3 regions of the Robertmurraya sp. DFI.2.37 genome follow, and region 3 is predicted to be linked to each of the others. Evidence: predicted binding sites of a transcription regulator. Region 3 holds the regulator's gene; each other region holds the start of a gene.
The links. The regulator CtsR, encoded in region 3, represses protease genes until heat stress. The targets are predictions, from matches to a motif close to ATGGTCAATAAAGGTCAAACA.

Region 1: clpB (ATP-dependent chaperone ClpB) is a predicted target of CtsR. The motif match lies at 3,393-3,413, and genes of this name have one in related genera.
Region 2: PZE06_RS01240 (ATP-dependent Clp protease ATP-binding subunit) is a predicted target of CtsR. The motif match lies at 3,607-3,627, and genes of this name have one in related genera.

What each region holds. Positions count from the first base shown of each region.
Region 1 covers NZ_JARGEJ010000005.1:92,689-98,133, reverse strand. Annotated here, with positions in the region: gene PZE06_RS04435 (lipase family protein) at 1-20, opposite strand, end outside; gene PZE06_RS04430 (YjzD family protein) at 393-584, shown strand; gene clpB (ATP-dependent chaperone ClpB) at 779-3,382, opposite strand; gene PZE06_RS04420 (YjzC family protein) at 3,571-3,762, opposite strand; gene PZE06_RS04415 (undecaprenyl-diphosphate phosphatase) at 3,934-4,746, shown strand; gene argF (ornithine carbamoyltransferase) at 4,821-5,445, opposite strand, start outside.
Region 2 covers NZ_JARGEJ010000001.1:249,693-255,137, reverse strand. Annotated here, with positions in the region: gene PZE06_RS01245 (ammonia-forming cytochrome c nitrite reductase subunit c552) at 1-1,308, shown strand, start outside; gene PZE06_RS01240 (ATP-dependent Clp protease ATP-binding subunit) at 1,405-3,549, opposite strand; gene PZE06_RS01235 (YkvI family membrane protein) at 3,783-4,838, shown strand; gene PZE06_RS01230 (CPBP family intramembrane glutamic endopeptidase) at 5,281-5,445, opposite strand, start outside.
Region 3 covers NZ_JARGEJ010000023.1:5-5,449, forward strand. Annotated here, with positions in the region: partial or broken gene PZE06_RS13395 (transposase) at 1-202, opposite strand, end outside; gene PZE06_RS13400 (CtsR family transcriptional regulator) at 690-1,151, shown strand; gene mcsA (protein-arginine kinase activator protein McsA) at 1,177-1,728, shown strand; gene mcsB (protein-arginine kinase McsB) at 1,730-2,794, shown strand; gene clpC (ATP-dependent protease ATP-binding subunit ClpC) at 2,826-5,264, shown strand.

The DNA.
Region 1 (5,445 bases), on a different contig from region 3:
TTAAAGTTTCGGTGCTCCATACGAAAAACTCCTTCTGTGAATTTACTCTTATTAATGTATGAAGTTATGTTTAAAGTGAAAGGGGGTTCGCCCATATTTACATTATTTCTTTATCTTCTTTTTTGCAGTGTTATTTTTAACAACCAATCGTTGGTACCGAACTAGATGATTCAACCTGATTCATTTCCAATATATGAACAAAGAGAGTAATTCTTTTAATGCAATCGTAGTTAAAAGACTTTGAAAGCATGTTTCCAGTAAGCAACATTAACATGCGTTACACGAACAAATATGAAAGCGATACATTTCCTTTCATATCAAAGTTTTACTTTATCAATTGGAGCCGCTATGGTAGAATAAAACAGATGTTATTTAGGTAAGAGGTGATTACGGTGAAATACTTTTGGACTTTTTTCTGGACATTCGCTCTAGTTCAAATGTTAACGTACGTAGCAAGCTCAATGATCGGAGTACAATATGAGTTTGAAACTGGTGCCATCTTAGGTGTCGCGGCTACCATAGTTATTTTAATTTTCCCTGCCATTATTCCTGATGAACCAAGTGGAAAAGAAGGGATTCATTAATTAAGGTGTTATTATAAAGCACTGCCTTAATAATGAAAGTACACGTAAAAGAATTGGTACGGTCACTACAACAGGATAGCGTAAAAAGACAAGCCCTTAGTTAAGTGATCATCTTTAAAGCAAGTGGTTACATTCTATACGCTTAGGGTAAAAAAGTCATCCTGATTTCAGAGGATGACTTTTTTGTTGCGATTTTAAAAATCAATGGTTGATAACTTGATTGTATCGTCTTGAAGAATGATTTGTACAGCACTATTTTCCCCAATGTGACCAGCAATAATTTCTCTTGCTAGCATCGTTTCAACATTTCGTTGCATAAAACGTTTCAACGGCCTCGCTCCATACACCGGATCAAATCCATTTGCTGCAATATATTCTTTAGCACCCTCGGTTATGCTTAATTGAATTTGTTGGGCCTCTAATCTTCTCTGTAATTCTGCAATCAATTTTACAACAATCATTTTTATATCTTGCAATGACAAAGGTTTGAAAAGGATCGTTTCATCGACCCGATTCAAGAATTCTGGTCGAAAATGCCCTCTTAACTGTGTCATGACTTGATTTTTAACGTCTTTAGAAATGAACTCATCGTTTCGATCTTCTAATAAAAAATGCGAGCCAATATTAGAGGTCATGATAATAACAGTATTTTTAAAATCAACCGTTCTCCCTTGGGAATCAGTTACCCGACCATCATCGAGCATCTGCAACAAGATATTGAATACGTCAGGATGAGCTTTTTCGATTTCGTCGAGCAATATGACTGAATATGGTTTTCTGCGCACAGCTTCCGTTAACTGGCCACCTTCTTCATACCCGACATAGCCCGGAGGCGCTCCAACCAATCTTGAAACAGAATGTTTCTCCATATATTCAGACATATCAATTCGAATGATTTGATCCTCACTATCGAATAAAGCTTGTGCCAATGCTTTTGCAAGCTCGGTTTTTCCTACACCCGTAGGACCAAGGAAAATAAAAGAGCCAATCGGCCTATTCGGATCTTTTATCCCTGCTCTAGCTCTAAGAACAGCATCAGACACCAATGTTACTGCCTCGTCTTGTCCGACTACACGCTCATGGAGAATTTGTTCAAGGCGCAACAGCTTTTCCCTTTCACCTTCCACAAGCTTTGCCAGTGGAATGCCTGTCCACCTTGCAACAATATTAGCAATTTCCTCTTCTGTCACTTCTTCACGCAGAAGTCTTTCATCCGCTTGCTTGCTTACTTCCTCTTCCAACTCTTTCAATTCTTTCTCAAGGGACGGAATTCGTCCATGGCGGAGTTCAGCAGCTTTATTTAAATCATATTGATTCTCAGCCTCTTCTAATTCCCTCCGTAATCGTTCCAATGTTTCTCGCTTTTCTTGAACTTGTTGAATACTTTCTTTTTCAGCCATCCACTTTGCTTTCATTGAATTGGCTTTATCACGCATATCTGCAAGCTCTTTTTGCAGGGTAGCCAGCCTATTTTTACTTTGCTCATCTTCTTCCTTTTGCAAGGCAGCCTCTTCAATTTCTAATTGCATCACACGGCGTGTCACTTCATCAAGCTCTGATGGCATTGAATCAATTTCTGTTCGAATCATCGCACAAGCCTCATCAACAAGATCAATCGCTTTATCAGGTAAAAAACGGTCTGAAATATACCGATCCGATAAAATGGCCGCTGTTACAAGAGCACGGTCATGAATATTGACCCCATGATGAATTTCAAATCTTTCTTTCAAGCCACGAAGAATGGAAATCGTATCCTCCACATCCGGTTCCTGTACAAGGACTTGTTGAAAGCGTCTTTCGAGCGCTGGATCTTTTTCAATATACTTACGATGCTCATCTAAAGTGGTTGCACCAATACAATGTAATTCACCACGAGCAAGCATTGGTTTTAACATATTGCCAGCATCCATTGCCCCTTCAGTTTTCCCTGCACCGACAATGGTGTGGATTTCATCAATAAAAAGGAGAATTCTGCCCTCGCTTTTTTTTATTTCATTTAGAACCGCCTTTAACCGTTCTTCAAATTCTCCTCGAAATTTTGCCCCAGCGATGAGTGAACTCATATCAAGTGAGAAAATCGTTTTATCCTTAAGACCCTCCGGCACATCTTTCCGGACGATTCTTTGTGCTAAACCCTCGACAATAGCCGTTTTTCCAACGCCTGGCTCACCAATTAGAACGGGGTTATTCTTTGTTTTGCGCGAAAGAATTCGAATCACATTTCTGATTTCCCCGTCACGACCAATTACCGGATCAAGCTTTCCCGCCTTTACTTCCGCAACCAAATCTCTCCCATATTTATTTAATACATCGTATGTGGCCTCAGGATTTTGTGAAGTCACTCTTTGATTCCCCCTTATTTCTTTTATTTCTTGAAGTAAAGCATCATATGTGATCCGTTCATTCTTCAACATTTCACCAATGCTTGATTGCTTATAAATCATGGCAGCGAGTAACATATGTTCAACAGAAAGAAAATCATCTTGAAGCTTTTCCATCTCCCGCTCCGCCTCAATTAATAATTTCTGCAATCGAGCGGTAATATAGAGCTTATCCTGCTCCACTCCACTTCCAGATACTTGAGGTTTTTTGTGAAGCAATACATTTATTTTTTGTTCAAATTTTGCAGAAGGAAATTGGACTCGTTCTAGAATAGCAGCAACAAGGCTCTCATCTTGCTTCAGCAGAGCTAAAAACAAATGGTCTTCATCAACCTCCTGATGCTCTTTTGAAGCGGCAGTAGACTGGGCACTAAACAAGGCAGCTTGCATTCGTTCCGTCATCCTGTTCAGATCCATCTTAATTCCTCCTTTGACCTTTTTTGACCTTTATTCCATTATAAGTCATTTTTTTCATATGTAAAGCCACCCATTGAAGAGGGTGGCAAAGGGAATAAAATTTCATAAAAAATATAGTATACCAGCTCATGCATAGAAGCTGTTTAAATCATACTTGTTACGATAACAAAGTCGGAAAGGTACCATGATCAACCTGAATCTCTAGGTTTTGTTTTGTAAGTCCAATGGCGATTATGATTTGAGTTTTCAGGGAAACGATCCCCTGCTTTGAGTTTTATCTTTTTTGGGTTCATGACACCGTCACCCTCTTCACCTATCTCTACATATATTCCATTGTTCGGCGCCTTTTGACCTGCTCGAAATTTATGGCTCTGTCCCATTGATACTCTCCTTTCCTGTTTGATAAAAATATTATTTCCTTTTATCAATCTTTCATGAATGTTTATGGATTGAAACTTTCTATTTAACTCCCTCGTCTATATTTACGTACATCAACATCATCAGGTATGTTATAGTAGAGATTGTGAATTTTGTTTAAAATCAGGAGGCATATTATGGATTTTTTTGAGATTGTTAAATACTTTATTTTAGGACTTTTTCAAGGTTTCACTGAACCTATCCCTATTTCATCCAGTGGTCATTTGGAAATTGCTGGTCATTTTTTAAATGTTGAAATCGAAGGATTAAGCTTTGCCCTTCTAGTGAATACGGCATCATTAATAGCTGTCCTGATTATTTATCGCAAAGATATTTGGAGGCTGATTGAAAACGGTCTTTCCTATATCACAACCCGAGAAGAATCAGCTAAATCTGATTTTCGCTTTATTATTTACTTAATTATTGGAACGATCCCTGCTGGTGTACTTGGGGTTTTGTTTGGGGATTACATAGAAAATAATTTAACAGGTGTAAAAGTGGTAGGAGTTACGTTGTTAGTGACAGGTATTGCCTTGTGGCTTATTCGTAATTTACGAGGACGCAAAAATGATGCAGATTTATCCATGCGCGATGCGATAATCGTTGGTCTTGCTCAAGCGGTAGCTCTCATTCCTGGTATTAGTCGCTCTGGAGCAACGATTGTTGCAGCAATGGGGTTAGGTATGAAGCAAGAGACAGCTTTACGCTATTCATTTTTATTATATATTCCCGTTAGTGCTGGCGGGATGATTCTTGGTTTTAAGGATATATTAGGAGATGACAATCTCGCCCAATTAGCATTACCATATACCTTTGCTTTCTTCGCTTCATTAATCGCATCATATTTTTCATTAAAATGGTTTATGAATATTATGGCCCGTGGAAACTTAAAATATTTTGCTATCTACTGTTTTATCGTTGGACCACTCGTATTTTTATTCGCTTAATATTATGGAGACAGAGCAGCCGATTGGCTGCTCTTTTGTCATTGGCTTCTTAGAAGTCTATCGTTTCGCCAGCGTTATTTTAAAATTTCTACTAATAATGCTTTTTGGACATGAAGGCGATTACCTGCCTGCTGAAAGACGAAAGAATGAGACCCGTCAATTACTTCTCCAGTAACTTCTTCACCTCTATGGGCAGGTAAGCAATGGAGAAATAAATAATCAGCTTTTGCTCCCAGAACAAGCTTTTCATTTACTTGATAATCCTTGAAATTGAGTAATCTCTGCGCGTTTTCCGCTTCTTGCCCCATACTCGTCCACACGTCCGTATAAATAACATCTGCTTTCGCAACTGCTTTTATTGGATCATTGGTAACAGTTACCTCTCCATCACTTTCACGGGCAAATTTCTTAGCTAGTTTAATAACTTCACTGTTTGGCTCATATCCGGGAGGTGTGGCTACAACGATATACATCCCTACTTTCGCGGCAGCAATCATTAATGAATGGGCAACATTATTTCCATCGCCAATATAAACAAGCTTAATTCCTTGTAATGTCCCTTTTTCCTCTTCAATGGTTAATAAATCAGCTAACGCTTGACATGGATGGTATAAATCAGTTAATCCATTAATTATCGGGATTGAAGCGTGATTGGCAAGCTCTATAACACGTTCATGAGAGAATGTACGGATCATAACA
Region 2 (5,445 bases), on a different contig from region 3:
AAAGATGAAATAAGCAATGAAGCGTTTAAAGATCTATTTCCGCTTCAGTATGATAGCTACATGAAAAATGAAGAAATGGAAGATACAAAATATAGTGGTTCTGTAAAGAGAAGTAAGTATGATCAAGATAAGGAACCGCTGCTTCCAATATTATTTAATGGTTATGGATTTGCAACAGAGTATAATGAAGACCGCGGCCACATTTATGCTAATGAAGATGTAAGAGAAATTGCACGTATTACTGATGCTTCAGTCGGTTCTTGCTTAACTTGTAAATCTACTGCTGTACCACATTTAATCGAAGAAATGGGTGATGATTATTGGGGTGGAAATTTCAATAATGACATTTGGCCAGCAGCAGAAGCAATGGGTCACTCACCAATCGGCTGTTCTGACTGTCATGATCCAGAAACAATGGATTTACGCATTACCCGTCCTAGCTTTATTAAGGCAATGGAATCACAAGGAGTAGACATGTCTAATCCAACAAAAAATGAAATGCGCAATTATGTTTGCGGTCAATGTCATGTTGAATACTATTTTGCTCCAGAAAATAGCGAGGTTACTTTCCCTTGGTCTGAAGGATTTAAAGCAGAGGATATGTATGAATACTATGAGACTGTTGCAAAAGATCGTGGGTTTAACCAGGATTGGATTCATAACATATCAGGGACACCGATTTTAAAGGCTCAGCATCCTGAGTTTGAAACCCATATGACTGGTCCTCATGGACAGGCCGATGTTACTTGTTCGGACTGTCATATGCCATATGAACGTGCTGACGGTAAAAAGAAAATTACTTCCCATTGGTGGACATCTCCTTTGAAGACGATGGAACAGTCTTGTGCAACCTGTCATAGTAATCGCGATTTAGATGAATTGGCAGATCGTGTAGAAGAAATTCAGGATAATCATATGAAAGCATTGCATGAAGCAGAGGATATATCTGTTAATGCCCATTATTACGTCAACAAAATGATTACTTCAGGAGTAAGTGAAGAGAAGATAAAAGAGGCACAGAACCATATCCGTAAAGGACAGTGGTACTGGGATTATGTTGCAGCCGAAAATGCTGCTGGGTTCCATAATCCACAAGGTGCAATGGATACACTGAAAATCTCCTCAGAAGAATCATTCAGAGCGATTAAAATAGCGACAGAGGAATTAGTGAAAAAAGGTGTAAGTATTGAAGAGCTAGATAAAGAGATAGAAAAAGTAAAAGAGGCTGTTAAGAATGAGCCAGATAACTTTAAGAAGAAGGATCATGCGACAAATGATTACTTCCCGGCTCAACAGCCTAAAAAATAAAAAAGCTTAAAAAAGAAAAACACTGTGCAATTAGTAATATGTACAGTGTTTTTCTTTATTTTGACAGGGATAACTTGTGCTGTCAACTGAATTCAATTATAAACGGTTGATGACAGGCTCCCCATCAATTAGTTCAGCGATGAAGTTTTGCGTTGAGGAATCATCGATGATTAGATCGGTGATTTTGTCCTCGAGTATTTCTTGGATGATTCTTCGTAAAGGTCGTGCACCAAATGTTGGATTGTATCCTTTTTCTACAAGATATTCCTTGGCTTCGTTTGTGACCTTAAGCGTCATATTTTGTTCTTTTAACATCGCATTTAGATCTTGCAGCATTAAATCAACTATTTTTAATAAATCATCCTTCTCTAGCGGTTTAAATTCAATAATGCTATCAAAGCGATTCAAAAACTCTGGCTTAAAAAAGCTTCCAAGAGAATCCAAGATGTTGAGCTCTTTCGCTGTATGATCCTGACCAAACCCAACTTTCACTTGTTTATGCCCGATACCAGCATTGCTTGTCATAATGATCACTGTATCTTTGAAACTGACGACTCTACCTTGACTGTCAGTAAGACGACCATCGTCAAGAATTTGTAGAAACATATGCTGAACGTCAGGGTGAGCTTTCTCGATTTCATCTAGTAGAATAATGCTATAAGGGTTTCTGCGGACTTTTTCAGTTAATTGACCCGCTTCTTCATGCCCTACATAGCCAGGAGGTGAGCCGATTAACTTCGATACACTATGCTTTTCCATATATTCACTCATATCCAAGCGGATCATCGCATCTTTAGAACCAAATAGCTCAAGTGCGAGCGTTTTGGACAGCTCTGTTTTCCCTACACCTGTTGGGCCAACGAAAAGGAAGGAGCCAATTGGTTTGTTCTTCGCTTTTAATCCTGCACGACTTCTTCTTATGGCCTTTGTAACTCTTTCAACAGCTTCTCCTTGACCAATCACTTTTTCTGCAAGCACTTTATGAAGATTTTTCATTTTGGTTTGCTCATCTACTTGAAGTTTTCCTACAGGAATTCCAGTTTTTTGCTCAATTAATGCTTGAATTTGTGCTAGATCGACAATCGGTCGCTTCTGATTGGGATTGGCACTAAGCATTTTTTCGAGCTTCATTTCCTCTTGGCGAAGTTTAGCTGCTGCTTCGTAATTTTCAGTTTCTAGCATCTTTTCTTTCTCTTTTGCAATTTCTGCAAGTCTTTTTTCTATTTTTTCTACAGAACTGTAGTCAGAGCTTAAGTTTAGCTTTGAGCCTGCTTCGTCCATCAAATCAATTGCTTTATCTGGAAGAAAGCGATCTTGAATGTAGCGTTGTGATAGTGTGACACATGCCTCAAGAGCTTCATCAGAGAAAGTAACTTCATGGAAGTTCTCATACTTTTCTCTTAATCCTTTCAAAATCTCAATTGCATGTTGTGCGCTAGGTTCATGCACTTGAACAGGTTGGAATCTACGCTCAAGTGCCGCGTCTTTTTCGATTTGACGATATTCCTTAAGGGTAGTTGCACCAACTAATTGTAATTCTCCCCGTGCTAAAGCTGGTTTCAATATATTTCCAGCATCTATCGAACCTTCAGCAGAGCCTGCACCAACAATTAGATGAATTTCATCAATAAAGAGAATAATATTTTTTCTCTGCTGTAGCTCTGCAATAACTTGCTTAATTCTCTCCTCAAATTGACCACGAATTCCTGTATTCGCAACTAAAGAAGCAACATCTAATAGGAATACTTCTTTATTTTTTAATTTATTGGGTACCTTTTCATCGGCAATTCGAACAGCTAAATCTTCAGCGATCGCGGTTTTTCCAACTCCAGGTTCCCCAATTAGGACAGGGTTATTTTTATTTCTTCTGTTTAAGATTTCTATTACACGATTAACTTCTTCATCACGGCCGATAACAGGGTCAATGAGCCCAGCTCGAGCCATTTGGGTGAGATTACGACCAAATTGATCAATAAAGCCCCCGGATCCTCGATGGCCGTGTGAAGATTGTATGTTCATCTGCTGCTGATTATTTACCTCTGAAAATTTCTTAAATAGATCTTCCATTGGTGTTTGATTGAAGGGAGAGAAACCTGACATGCTTGGACCAAAGGATGAAGTCAATTTTGCTTTCTCTACCTTGTAGCAATTTTGACAGAGGTGGAGCTGCTTCTCTACCCCATTTAAATTCATCGTTACATGTACTTGAGCATCAGTTTGCTGACAAATTTGACAAAGCATTTCACATTCCTCCTAATTATTTGACTTTGACTAACTTTGACCTTATGTCTTTATTATAATTTGACCTTTTTTGACTTTCAAGTATTTTGCATGAGAATCTAACCCATATGTATTGGAAATTTAACGTAAAAGGGGAAAAAATGTTCAATTTAGCATGCAATTTGTGCTCATTTTAAAATGCTCGTCATTGTTTGTCCTTCTTTTCATATATTGAAATGGAGGGAGGATATATTATGAAAACAAATTGGAAAGCTGCCTTCCAAATTGCAGCTGTTTACGTGGGAACTGTCGTTGGAGCTGGATTCGCAACAGGACGAGAAATCGTTGAGTTTTTTACGAGATTCGGCTTTATAGGGTTAATAGGAATATTAATTAGTGGTTATATTTTTATCTCTCAAGGCTCAAAACTGATGAGAATTTCTGCCAAGATCGGCGCTACCTCTTATCAGGAGTTTAACATTTTTTTATTCGGGAGAGTATTCGGTTCAATCATAAATGTCATTATGCTCATTATGCTCTTAGGAGTGTGTGCTGTTATGCTATCCGGAGCTGGAGCGGTATTTAGTGAGCAGCTTGGTTTATCGAGAAGCTTTGGGCTAATTTTAACATTATCTCTTTCCATCATCGTTATGATCGTCGGCATAAAAGGACTATTTGCAGCTAACACAATTGTAGTTCCGTTAATGATTAGTTTTAGCTTTATTTTAATGGTTATTTCGATGCAACTGCCAAATTTTTTTGACCAATTGTTATTCATTCCCTATGTAGATGACGGCTGGAAGTCAGTTGTTGCCCCATTTTCATATACTGCGTTGAACTTAGGGCTTGCTCAAGCAGTATTGGTTCCGGTTGCGGCAGAAATAAGGGATGAACAAACGGTAAAATGGGGAGGTATTATTGGTGGGGTTGCACTAACTCTCATTCTCTTATCAAGCCATTTCACATTGGTAATGCTACCTAACGTGGAAGCATTTGAAATTCCAATGGCAGTAGTCATGAAAAATTTAGCAGCAGGTTTGTACAGTTTGTATATATTAATTATTTATGGTGAAATATTTACTTCTGTAATCGGCAATGTTTTTGGTTTAGAAAGACAAATCAAAACTTTTATGCCTTTGCCAAGTTTAGCGATTGTAGGAGGTATACTTGCGATTGCCTTTCTAATTAGTCAAATTGAGTATGGTACGTTATTATCCTATTTGTATCCAGTTTTTGGCTATATTAGCATTATTTTCATCATTTTGCTCTGGCTGCAGCCACTTGATAAGATTGAAAAAAAATTTAACTAACTGTGGTTGAAAAGTCATCTGGTATAAAGAGAAGTGAGTAGGGATGGCTTCATTTGTTATTGTTAAATCGGGAATTCGGCTTAGGTGGTGTTCTCGCTTTAGAATTTCAAAATCCACTGGTAGAACTAGTTGGTAGTATCAGGATTATTCATGTACATAAGGTAATCTCCCTTTAGGTGTGTTGGTCGTGGTGAGCTAATGATACCAAAATGAAAGATTTTCATTTTTATTGAATGAAGTGGAAGGTGGCGACTTGTGTAGGAAAAGTGGGAAAATCGAGACTCTGGACCGAGAGGAGCAAGGGAAGAGGAGCGGCCCCAAAGTGGAGTGGAAATCATCTATTTTATAGTGCACATCAGAAAAGAGGGGTCCTAGAAGCTAAGCTTTTGGGACACCCTCATTTTTTTAAAACAGCTTTGTGAAATGGATTGTTCCATAAACTTTAATTTAATGGGTAGATGACAAACAAAAATAAATCAAAAATAAGATGAGAGACGATTACTAATGGTAGACTTTTTTTCCATGCGTATAAATATCCCCAAAAAATACCGCTAATAAGAGCAGCAAGGGGAAGAATAAATGAGCCTGAGTAAACATGTACGGATGC
Region 3 (5,445 bases):
CCTTTTTAAACCATTGAGAAAACCATTCCTTAAGATGATAAGCCTTCCGTAATTCATTCGAAAAACCTAAGTAACGCTCTAAGTACCATCGATCGTCTTCCGTTAACTTCTCTGAGTTCCTATAAGGTGTATCGGAAAGATACTCTTTTTTTCCTGAGTGTAAATAGATGGCGAAATGCGCAATAAGCATTGAAGTGCGCACAATTATTCCTTAAATCAGCCCAATCCAACGCCAGAAACCACTTAACCTTACCAAATCCCCACAACTCAACGTAAACAAAAATCCAATCAAACGTACACTTATCAGCACAAAATCGCGCGCAATCACCAGCGGATGGGAGCATTCAGCCTAAAGCTCAGTTCTCAAAAAACCATACCGTCAGTCGAGTATGAACAAACGAACGAAAAGAGTTACCTTATGAAGCTTTTCTGCATCTATAAAAAGGGGGGCGCGATTGATCATAATATTAGGAAGGAACATTCAACGATCTATTTCATTAATATCGTTTGAAAGTCACAAAAAATGGGGAAAATTAGTAAGGTGAATAAAGGAGAGCACCCTTTTAAACGTCCCGTAATTAAAGAAAAAATCGCCCTATGAATTGTCAAGGTTCCTTCGTTGCAAATTGGCGTCTTCTTCATGTATAATAAAAGTCAAATATAGTCAAAGTCAGATAGGAGGGGGTCTTTTGAGGAATATCTCCGACGTCATTGAACATTACTTGAAACAAGTATTGGAAATGAGCGAAAAAGAGATTGTTGAAATTAAGAGAAGTGAAATTGCTGACAAGTTTCAATGCGTCCCATCTCAAATCAACTATGTGATCAATACGCGATTTACGATTGAAAAAGGTTATATTGTTGAAAGCAAAAGAGGTGGTGGAGGCTATATCCGGATCATGAGAGTCCAATCTTATGATCATGCAGACCTTATTGACCAACTATTATCGATTATTGATAATCGGATATCGCAAAATAGTGCCGAAAATGTGATATATCGACTTGTTGAAGAAGAAGTTATTTCAAAAAGAGAAGCAAAGATTATGCTTAGTGTTATGGATCGTTCGGTATTATATATTGATTTACCGTATAGAGATGAGCTTCGTTCAAGAATGATAAAAGCAATGCTCACTACTCTTAAATATAAATAAAGAGAGTATAAGGGGTGATAGGACAATGAAGTGTCAAGAATGCCAAGAAAGAGAAGCAACCTTGCATTTTACACAAGTTAATAATGGAGAAAAAACAGTCCTGCATTTATGTGAAAAGTGTGCTCAAGAAAAAGGGGAAGCCTTTATCGTAAATACAGGGGGATTTTCTATTAATAATTTATTGGCTGGTTTGTTCAATCTCCAAAACAATTTTCAACCAGCGAAGCAAGCGCAAGCACCGCTTTATAAAGAGGATAGCTTGCGTTGTGATGAATGCTCGATGACCTATGAGCAGTTTGTCAAAATAGGTCGATTTGGTTGTGCAAATTGCTATGAAACTTTTAAAGGTCAATTAAATCCAATTATTAGACGTTTGCATAGTGGAAATTGGACGCATAATGGGAAGATACCAAGGCGAATAGGAGGAAGCCTCCATGTTCGTAAAAACATTGAAAATCTAAAGCAAACGATTCAAGAACTTATCTCTCGTGAAGAATTTGAAAAAGCAGCAGAAATTCGCGATCAAATACGCTTATTAGAAAAACAATTAGAGCGTAGTAATGAGGGAGGATATTGACATGTCATTGGAGAGGTTCTTAAACCAAGCAGTAAGCTCATGGATGAGTGCGGAAGGTCCCAATTCAGACATTGTATTAAGTTCGCGAATACGTTTGGCTAGAAATTTCAAGGATTATAAATTTCCGACAGTATTTACAAGTGAAGAGGGACAGAAAGTAATTGACGCTGTTTACCAAAGTGTAAGTGGACATCCATTTTCCTCGATTGGAACTCTGGAATTATTAGTGATGGATGACCTTCAGCCGTTGCAAAAAAGGGTGTTGGTAGAGAAGCATTTAATTAGTCCGTATCTTGAGAAAAATGCTGTATTAGGTGCATGTATTCTTTCAGAGAATGAAGAAGTCAGCATCATGGTGAATGAAGAAGACCATATTCGGATTCAATGTTTGTTTCCTGGGCTACAAATTTCAGAAGCATTGAAAGTCGCCAATGAAATTGATGATCATATCGAAAAGCAAGTAGATTATGCATACGATGAACAGATTGGTTATTTAACAAGCTGTCCGACTAATGTAGGGACAGGGATGAGAGCGTCCGTCATGATGCATTTGCCTGGTCTTGTCCTTACCCATCAGTTAAATCGGATTATACCGGCGATCAATCAGCTTGGATTAGTAGTGAGAGGGATATATGGTGAAGGCAGCGAGGCATTGGGCAATATTTTCCAAATATCCAATCAAATTACTCTAGGGAAATCGGAAGAGGATATTGTTGAAGATCTTCAAGGTGTCGTGGCCCAATTAATTTCCGAGGAAAGATCAGCAAGAGAAGCATTAGCAAAAACTTCAAACATACAATTAGAAGACAAAGTTTTTCGCTCATATGGTGTCCTGTCTAATTGTCGAGTAATTGAAAGCAAAGAAGCGGCAAGCTGTTTATCAGATGTCCGTTTAGGGATTGATATGGGATTCATTAAAAATATTTCTAAAAATATCTTGAACGAACTGATGATTCTCACTCAGCCAGGATTTTTGCAACAATATGCTGGGGGTCCTTTAAGACCAGATGAACGGGATGTAAGGCGTGCTTCATTAATAAGAGAAAGATTGAATATGGAACATTAATAAACCTAACTTGGTAGGGAGGATATAGACGATGATGTTTGGACGATTTACAGAAAGAGCTCAAAAAGTATTAGCTTTAGCGCAAGAGGAAGCGAATCGTTTAGGTCATAACAATATTGGAACGGAACATGTATTGCTAGGTCTTGTCCGCGAAGGTGAAGGGATAGCTGCCAAAGCTCTTTATGCATTGGGATTAGGTTCTGACAAAATTCAAGAAGAGGTGGAGAACTTAATCGGCAGAGGTCAAGATGCCTCGCAGACGCCGCACTACACACCGAGAGCGAAAAAAGTGATCGAGCTATCGATGGATGAGGCCCGGAAACTAGGCCATTCATATGTTGGAACGGAGCATATTCTCCTTGGTTTAATTCGTGAGGGTGAAGGTGTAGCAGCCCGTGTATTAAATAATTTAGGTGTTAGCTTAAACAAGGCACGTCAGCAGGTTCTCCAATTATTAGGTAGCAATGAATCTGCAGGACATCAAGGCGGTTCTGCGGCAAGTGCAAATACACCAACATTAGATAGTTTAGCTCGTGATTTAACAGCGATTGCCCGTGAAGGAAGTCTTGATCCGGTTATTGGCCGTAGCAAAGAAATCCAACGTGTGATTGAAGTGTTAAGCCGTCGTACCAAAAATAATCCTGTTCTTATCGGAGAGCCGGGAGTTGGTAAGACAGCCATTGCTGAAGGTCTTGCTCAACAAATCGTCCATAATGAAGTTCCTGAGATTTTACGAGATAAAAGAGTGATGACATTAGATATGGGAACAGTAGTGGCTGGCACGAAGTATCGCGGCGAATTTGAGGATCGTTTGAAAAAAGTTATGGATGAGATTCGTCAGGCTGGAAATATCATCTTATTCATTGATGAATTGCACACTTTAATTGGTGCCGGTGGAGCAGAAGGAGCGATTGATGCGTCGAATATTTTAAAACCTTCACTGGCTCGTGGAGAACTCCAATGTATCGGTGCGACAACACTTGACGAATATCGAAAATACATTGAAAAGGATGCTGCGCTAGAACGTCGTTTCCAACCGATTACGGTTGACGAGCCGACATCTGAAGAATCTGTGCAAATTTTAAAAGGACTGCGTGACCGTTATGAAGCCCATCATCGCGTCTCGATTACAGATGAAGCGATTGAAGCAGCGGTTAAGTTATCGGATCGTTATATTTCCGATCGGTTCTTACCAGATAAGGCGATCGATTTAATTGATGAGGCAGGTTCTAAAGTAAGGCTTCGTTCCTATACAACACCTCCTAATTTAAAGGAACTTGAGGTGAAATTAGAGGAAGTTCGAAAAGAGAAGGATGCGGCCGTTCAAAGTCAGGAATTTGAGAAGGCAGCTTCACTTAGAGACTCTGAACAGCGTCTGCGTGAACAATTAGAAGAGACGAAGAAAACGTGGAAAGAAAAACAAGGTAAAGAGAATTCAGAAGTAACGGTGGAAGATATCGCGAGTGTCGTATCGAGCTGGACCGGTATTCCAGTCTCTAAATTGGCTCAAACGGAAACACAAAAGCTTCTTAACCTTGAAGAAATCCTCCATTCTCGTGTTATTGGTCAAGAAGAAGCGGTTAATGCCATTTCCAAAGCGGTGCGCAGAGCTCGTGCAGGTTTAAAGGATCCGAAGAGACCGATTGGCTCATTTATTTTCTTGGGACCTACCGGGGTTGGGAAAACAGAACTTGCCCGTGCGTTAGCTGAAGCGATGTTCGGTGACGAAGATGCGATGATTCGAGTAGATATGTCTGAATACATGGAGAAACACTCAACTTCAAGACTTGTTGGTTCGCCTCCAGGATATGTTGGCTATGATGAGGGTGGACAATTAACAGAAAAGGTTCGCAGAAAGCCGTATTCTGTTATCCTCCTTGATGAAATCGAAAAGGCACATCCAGATGTCTTTAACATTTTGCTTCAAGTGCTTGAGGATGGTCGTTTGACAGACTCGAAAGGAAGAACGGTAGATTTCCGCAATACGGTGTTAATCATGACGTCGAATGTCGGTGCAGAATCATTAAAACGCAACAAGTATGTCGGCTTTAATCTTCAAGATGGAGAGCAGGATTATAAAGATATGAAGGGAAAAGTGATGGAGGAATTAAAAAGAGCATTCCGTCCAGAATTCCTAAACCGTATTGACGAAATTATCGTATTCCATGCATTAGAGAAAAAACATTTAACAAATATTGTTACATTAATGTCTGACCAATTAATTAAACGTCTTAATGAACAAGATATTAAATTGCAGCTGACAGCTGCTGCAATAGAGAAGATTGCCGCTGAGGGCTATGATCCAGAATACGGAGCGCGTCCATTAAGAAGAGCGATTCAAAAGCATATTGAAGATCGCTTGTCTGAAGAGCTGCTTAAGGGTACAGTGTTAACAGGGCAAGCGGTGATCATTGATGTAGAAAATGGTGAATTCACCGTGAAATCGAACGCGCCACAGCTTAATAAATAATTGAAATGGGATAAGAGGTATTCGCATTTTACGGTGCGGATACCTTATTTCTTTTTCACTGTTTTCGTAAAATTTTCTAGTATGTATTATTTTCCTTGCCCCTTTATAGGAATTTTAGAGGTAAAATAGATATGTTAGATTGTAACGATGATGTGGGAAGCAATCATTTTTTTAAAAATTT